DNA from 3 places in the Kitasatospora sp. NPDC091257 genome. Region 3 is predicted to be linked to each of the others. Evidence: riboswitches for the same ligand, from Rfam matches in the RefSeq annotation. Region 3 holds a riboswitch; each other region holds the start of a gene.

Region 1 (2,255 bases), on a different contig from region 3:
GTCACGGACGGGGCGGCGGTGCGGGACTGGCTGGCCGGCTTCGCGGAGCTCGCGGAGGAGGACCGGCTGGCCGCGTACGAGGCGCTGGTGCCGGCCGGCTGGCTGGACGAGCCGGACGAGCAGGGCTGGGGCCCGGGCCGGGTGCTGTCGGTCGGCATGGCCACGGACGGCGCCCGGCGGCTGCTGGAGCAGGGCCTGATGCGGCGCAGCTACCGCAACCTGGCCGAGCTGACCGCGCAGGGGCGGCCGATGCCGGACGAACTGGCCGGGGACTTCGGGCAGTTCGAGGAGGCGGCGGTCGACGCGGCGCTCGACCTGTTCGGCGGGTGGACGGTGCCGGGGCTGCCCCGGCTGCTGGTGACGGAGTTCCCGGAGCTGGCGCCGGAGCCGGGCCAGGAGGAGATCGAGGCGTACCTGGCGCAGCTGCCCGCCGAGGAGTGAGACCTCGCACGAAGGCCCCGGCCCGGAGCCGCTGCTCCGGGCCGGGGCCTTCTCGCGTGCGCGTCGGGTTTCTCGCGCGGGTGCGCGGGCCTCTCGCGGGTGCACCGGGTTTCTCGCGCGGGTCAGGGGTTGAGGCCGCGCTGCTGGAGCCAGGGCTCCGGGTCGACCGGGGCGCCGCCGCCGGGGCGGACCTCCATGTGCAGGTGCGGCCCGGTGACGTTGCCGGTCGCGCCGACCTTGCCGATCTGCTGGCCGGGGGCGACCTTGCCGGAGCCCTTGGTGATCGAGGAGAGGTGGCAGTACCAGATCTCGGTGCCGTCGGGCAGGGTCTCGACGATCCGGTAGCCGTACGAGCCGGCCCAGCCGGCCGAGGTGATGGTGCCCTGGCCGAGCGCGTAGACCGGGGTGCCGGTGTCGGCGGCGAAGTCCAGGCCGGTGTGCAGGTTGGCCCAGTAGCGGGCGCTCTGGCCGTAGTGGGCGGAGAGCCGGTAGTCCTTCACCGGGAGGGTGAGGGCGGCGGCCTTGACCCGCTCGGCCTCCTCGGCGGCGCGCTTGGCCTCGGCCTCCTTGGCGACGGCCTTGGCCTCCGCCTCCTGCGCGGCCTGGAGCCGGGCGGTCTCCTCGGCGGCGGTGCGCTGGCTGTCGGCCTGGTGCTGGATGCGGGCGGCGAGCGCGAGTCCGGGGTCGGCGGAGAGGGCGACCGGGGTCTCGTCCGGGGCCTCGACGGCGGGGGCGGCGGCCGGGGTCGCCGAGGCGAAGCCGGTGGCGCCCAGGGTGGCGGCGACGGCGGTGACGCCGAGCAGTGGGGAGGCTCCGCGGGTCTGACGCGGCATCCGGTGGCGGTTGGTCTCGACCTCCGCGGGGAAGTCCTCCGGGCCGAAGGCCTCGGGGCCGTCCGTGCCGGGGTGGTCGAGGAGCTGGGTACCGGCTGCGAAGCCGGCCGGGTGTGCCGGGGTGTGCGTCGACGCCACGGAGGCGCGCTCCTTTCCTTCCTTCGCGCCTACCGGGTTAGCTGACGGGTTCGGAGCAGGAAGGTCTCCTACGGCTGGGCCGGGGCCCCGCCGATTCACCCCAAGGAACGTGGTTCCCCGGCTCCCTGACCTGCCCGGAGGCGGGTCGGCGGGATTAGGCGACGGCGCACGGTGCCGTCTGGGTACGGCGTTGACAACCGCGCTGCGTTATCAAACGTTAATCCTAGGAGGCTCTGATTCCAAGCCATCCGTTCGGAGCAGCCTAGGGCAAAGTGATCGGACGTCAACGAACGACACCGGCGAACACCCCCCTCGCGCACGGTCCCATCTGAGTACTCCTACTCATGTGCACCCCGGCCGGGCGGCCACATCCTGGCGCCATGAGCACATCGATGCAGACCCGCACCACGGCCGCGTACCACATCCAGGCCGTCCTCTCCTTCGCCCTGTCGGGCGTCGCCCTCGCCGTCGGGATCGCCTACCTGCCGGTCGGCGGATGGACCAGGGCCTTCCTCGGGATCGGCCTCCTCTACACCGTCACCTCGGCGTTCACGCTGGCGAAGGTGATCCGGGACCGGCAGGAGTCCAACGAGATGGTCACCCGGGTGGACCAGGCCAGGCTGGAGAAGCTGCTCAGCGAGCACGACCCGTTCAAGGTGGAGGGAGTCTGATCATCCCTTCCGCTCCTTCCGCTCCACCCCTCACCCGGCCGTTCGCTTGACGGCTAAGGCTATTAGCCTTAGCTTTATGGCTATCGGCCCGCGCGCCGATGTCCCGCACCGGCGGCCCGAGGAGGACCCCATGAACGGCACCATCACCCCGAGCACCCAGTACCTGACCGTT
Region 2 (2,255 bases), on a different contig from region 3:
TTGATGTCCGAGCCGTACTCCGAGCCGTTGCGGATCTCGAAGTGCAGGTGCGGGCCGGTCACGTTGCCGGTGGCGCCGGAGAGGCCGATCTGCTGGCCGACGGTGACGGCCTGACCGATCCTCACGCCGATCGAGGAGAGGTGCGCGTACTCGGCGTAGTGGCCGTCGGCGAGCTTGATCTCGACCTCGTTGCCGTAGGCGCCGCCGTTGCCGGCCTTGACCACGACGCCGTTGGCGACGGCGCGCAGCGGGGTGCCGGTGGAGGCGACGAAGTCCTGGCCGGTGTGGTGGCCGGAGGCCCACATCGAGCCGGCCACGCCGTAGGCGGTGCCGAGCTTCGGGTTGGCCAGCGGGGCGACGAAGCCGGAGGTGGCGGCGGCGACCGGAGTGGCGGTCACGACCGCGGCCGGAGCGGCGACCTGCAGCTGGGTCTGGAGCTGGGCGGAGGGCTTGGCGGCCTCGGTCTTCACCTGGACCTGGGCCTGCGGCTTGGCGGCCTGGGTCGCCGGAGCGGCCGGCTGGGCGGGCTTCGCCGGGGCGGCCGGCTTGGCCGGGGCGGCGTCGGCGGCCGGCGCGGCGGCGTGGCCCGACAGCGCGAGCTGCTGGCCCGGGAAGATCAGGTTCGGGTTGGCACCGACCACCGAGCGGTTCTGCTCGTACAGCGCGTGCCAGCCGCCCTCGACGTTCTTGGCGTCGGCGATCTTGGACAGGGTGTCGCCGCTGACGACGCGGTAGCTCTCCTGCGCGGCCGGGGTGGCCGGGGCAGCGGCCGGCGCGGCCGACTTGGCGTCCGTGGAGGCGGCGGCCTGCGCGGCCGGGGCGGCCGGAACGGTGTGGGCCTGGGCGCTCACCGCGGTGACGAGCGGGAGGGCGAAGGAGACACCGGTGACGGCGGTCGCGATGCCGATACGGGCGGCGCGGGGCAGGGCGATACGACGAGCCTGAGCAGGCATGGAATTTTCCTCTCCGACGCCTGCGAGGTGAGCTGTCGGGTTCGGGCTGGAGTTGCCCGGCCGCATGCGCGGCTTCACCCCTAGCCGGTCCTGGACGCCCGCGCCCTGAGGCGCGAACTCCGGTCCGGCGACTTACCTGTGGGTCCCCCGCTCCTGCCGTACAGAGTTCGTTTCGAACCACCGGGCAGCGGCAGGACTCGGCGTTCCACCCGGTGGATCCGTCCGGACTGGCCGGGCGGTCGCTGAACTAAAACCCATCCGTTCGGGTGAAGCAATGTCGATCTCTTGAAAGGGCAACCATCTCCCCCGTTCCGGTGACCCTCCGCAGACCGGACCCCACGGTGCGTACACAACCCATTCACCCCCCGCCACTGATCCACGACCCTGCGCCGAGATCGGCGACGGACCGCAGCCACCCGTTCACGCACCGCCGACCGTCAACACACCCACCGGTGACCCTTGTCACGTGCGCCCCGGCAGCGCAGGATTCGCCCGTGGCCACCTCCGAGGCCGGCACCCTGCGCCTGGGCACCGCGCAGGGTCGCTGGGTACTACTGGCGACCGTGCTCGGCTCCAGCATGGCGATGCTCGACGGCACCGTGGTGAACGTCGCCCTGCCCCGGATCGGCGCCGACCTCGGCGCCTCCCTGGCGTCCCTGCAATGGACTCTGAACGCCTATCTGCTCACCCTGGCGGGCCTGATCCTGCTCGGCGGCGCGCTCGGCGACCGGTACGGGCGGCGCAAGGTCTTCCTGATCGGCGTGGTCTGGTTCGCCATCGCCTCCGCGGCCTGCGCCGCGGCGCCGAACATCCACGTGCTGATCGCCGCCCGCGCCGTCCAGGGCATCGGCGGGGCGCTGCTCACCCCCGGCTCGCTCGCCATGCTCCAGGCCGTCTTCCACCCCGACGACCGCTCGGCCGCGGTCGGGCTCTGGTCCGGCCTCGGCGGGGTGTCCGCCGCGATCGGCCCCTTCCTCGGCGGCTGGCTGGTGGACGGCCCCGGCTGGCGCTGGATCTTCCTGTTGAACCTGCCGCTCGCCGCCGCCGTGATCGCGGTGACCACCCGGTCGGTGCCGGAGACCCGGGACGAGGCCGCCACCGGCCGCTTCGACGTGCTCGGCGCCGTGCTCGCCGCCCTCGCGCTCGGCGCGATCACCTACGCGCTGACCGCGGCGGGCGAGGGCCTGTCCCCGGCGGTCTGGGTCAGCGGGGTGATCGGGGTGGTGCTCGGCGTCGCCTTCGTGGCCGTCGAGCGCCGGGCGCCCGAACCGATGCTGCCGCTCGGGCTGTTCTCCTCCCGGC
Region 3 (2,255 bases):
CGCTGAAGGCCCAGCAGGCGCAGGACGACCGCGCCTCCCGCGGCAGCGACCGGGTCGACCTCAGCAGCCTGCCGCCGGCCAGCGGCTACGCGGCCGTGGCGATGGCCAAGGCGATGAGCAAGCAGGGCTCGCCGTACGTGTGGGGCGCCACCGGCTCGACCACCTTCGACTGCTCGGGCCTGATGGTCTGGGCGTACGGGCAGGCGGGCGTCTCGCTGCCGCGCACCTCGCAGGAGCAGGGCCACTACGGCACCCGGGTGCCCTCGCTGGACCAGGCCCAGCCGGGCGACCTGGTGGTCTACGGCAACGACATGCACCACGTCGGGATGTACATCGGCAACGGCATGGTGGTCCACGCGCCGCACACCGGTGACGTGGTGAAGGTGATGAAGGCCGACGCGATGTCGATCAACACCATCCGCCGGGTCTGACGGCCCGACACGCCCGCGGGCCCCTCCGGGGGCTGTGAAAAGCGCCACCCCTCGCGCGGGGGTGGCGTTCGGCTTTCCGCCCCTTCGCGGCCACATGCTGAGAACTGATCAGCCTTCTGTGTGCCAGTGGTCACCATCGGTCATTTTCACAGAAGAACTTGGGAAATCTTCGGTCTTTTTTCTGACAAGGATTTGAACGGATCACGGTTCAGTTACTAGGGTCGTGCCCTGAACCACCGCACTGTCGATCGCCCAGCCAGGGTGGCGGCGGTGGTTACCGTCGAGTTCGTGAGGCAGCGGGGCAGGTCGAAGCGACTGCCCGACAGGGGAGCCCAGTGGTTTGGGGGCGCTGCGGAGCGGAGCCGGGGAACCACGTTCCTCCGGGGTGAATCGACGCCAGGTCGGCCGATGGAACGGCCGTGAGGCGTCGTAGGGCATGCTTCCGGCCCGAACCCGTCAGCTCACCCGGTAGGCGGACGTAGGAAGAAGGAGTCCGCCTTCGTGGCGTCCCATCGTCGTCCCAAGCCCGCAGGCCGCGCCCGGGTCTCGATCCTGACCGGTGTCGCCGCGGCAGCCGTCGTCCTCTCCGCTCAAGGTGCCCACGCCGACCCGCAGCCGACCAAGGAACAGGTCAAGGGGCAGGTCGACCAGCTCAACGAGCAGGCCGAGATCGCGACCGAGAACTACAACGCGGCCCAGGCCAAGCAGCAGGAGCTGGAGAAGCAGGTCTCCGGCATGCAGGACCAGGTGGCCCGTCAGCAGGCCCAGGTCACCGAGCTCCAGGGCGGCCTGGCCGAGATCGCCGGCGAGCAGTACCGCAACGGGGGCATATCCCCGACCGTCCAGCTGATGTTCTCCTCCAGCCCGGACACCTTCCTCAGCCAGGCCGACGCGCTGAACCAGGCCGGCAGCACCCAGAAGGGTCAGCTGAAGGAGCTCCAGGAGCAGCAGCGCAAGCTCGACCAGGACCGCAACGAGGCCCAGGGCAAGCTCGCCGAGCTGGAGTCGACCACCCAGCAGCTGAAGGCCTCCAAGGAGGAGGTCCAGGGCAAGCTGAAGGCGGCCCAGGACCTGCTCAACACGCTGACCGAGCAGGAGCGCCAGGCGCTGCGCCAGGCCGAGGAGAAGGCCGCGGCCGACGCCAAGGCCAAGGCCGACGCCGCCCAGGCCCAGCAGCAGCAGGCCGACCGCGCCTCCCGCGACAACAGCCGCGGCGACCTCGCGACCGGCTCGTCCGGCTCGTCCGCCTCGACCGCCTCCTCCCCGGTGAAGGTGGCCCCGGGCAGCTCGCGCGGTGCCGCCGCGCTCTCGGCCGCCGCCTCCAAGATCGGCAGCCCGTACGTCTGGGGCGCCACCGGCCCGGGCTCCTTCGACTGCTCCGGCCTGATGGTCTGGGCGTTCAACCAGGCGGGCGTGTCGCTGCCGCGCACCTCGCAGGCGCAGGCCTCGGCCGGCACCCGGATCGGCTCGGACATCTCCCAGGCCCAGCCCGGCGACCTGCTGATCTTCTACACCGACGCCCACCACGTCGGCATCTACGCGGGCAACGGCCAGGTGCTGCACGCGCCCAAGCCGGGCGCGTCGGTGCGCTACGAGGCCGTCACCAACATGCCGCTGGCCTCCATCGTGCGGGTCTGATCACCGCTCGGACGCTTCCAGGCCCGGCCTCCCCCAGGGGAGGCCGGGCCTGCGGTTTTTCCTGCGGCTTTTCCCGAGGGCCGATCAAATGTCCGACAACAGCCTGAATATTCGGGTTGGCAGGGGTTTGGACTCGCTTGCCCTGACTCGCTAACGTCTGCCACCGGACTCCCGCTCGACGGCCGC

What was found. A riboswitch is a leader RNA that binds a small molecule or an ion and turns the genes downstream of it on or off. The one in region 3 is predicted to bind cyclic di-AMP.
Region 1: it holds a riboswitch for cyclic di-AMP, as region 3 does, so the genes downstream of both, ACIQOV_RS15550 (M23 family metallopeptidase) here and ACIQOV_RS05475 (NlpC/P60 family protein) in region 3, are expected to answer to the same signal.
Region 2: it holds a riboswitch for cyclic di-AMP, as region 3 does, so the genes downstream of both, ACIQOV_RS12895 (peptidoglycan DD-metalloendopeptidase family protein) here and ACIQOV_RS05475 (NlpC/P60 family protein) in region 3, are expected to answer to the same signal.

What each region holds. Positions count from the first base shown of each region.
Region 1 is NZ_JBIVVI010000280.1:5,028-7,282, reverse strand. It holds gene ACIQOV_RS15555 (hypothetical protein) at 1-441, shown strand, start outside; gene ACIQOV_RS15550 (M23 family metallopeptidase) at 564-1,412, opposite strand; cyclic di-AMP (ydaO/yuaA leader) riboswitch at 1,425-1,583, opposite strand; gene ACIQOV_RS15545 (YiaA/YiaB family inner membrane protein) at 1,793-2,083, shown strand; gene ACIQOV_RS15540 (alpha/beta fold hydrolase) at 2,214-2,255, shown strand, end outside.
Region 2 is NZ_JBIVVI010000211.1:6,286-8,540, reverse strand. It holds gene ACIQOV_RS12895 (peptidoglycan DD-metalloendopeptidase family protein) at 1-953, opposite strand, end outside; cyclic di-AMP (ydaO/yuaA leader) riboswitch at 956-1,156, opposite strand; gene ACIQOV_RS12890 (MFS transporter) at 1,448-2,255, shown strand, end outside.
Region 3 is NZ_JBIVVI010000070.1:3,987-6,241, forward strand. It holds gene ACIQOV_RS05470 (NlpC/P60 family protein) at 1-431, shown strand, start outside; cyclic di-AMP (ydaO/yuaA leader) riboswitch at 769-922, shown strand; gene ACIQOV_RS05475 (NlpC/P60 family protein) at 933-2,069, shown strand.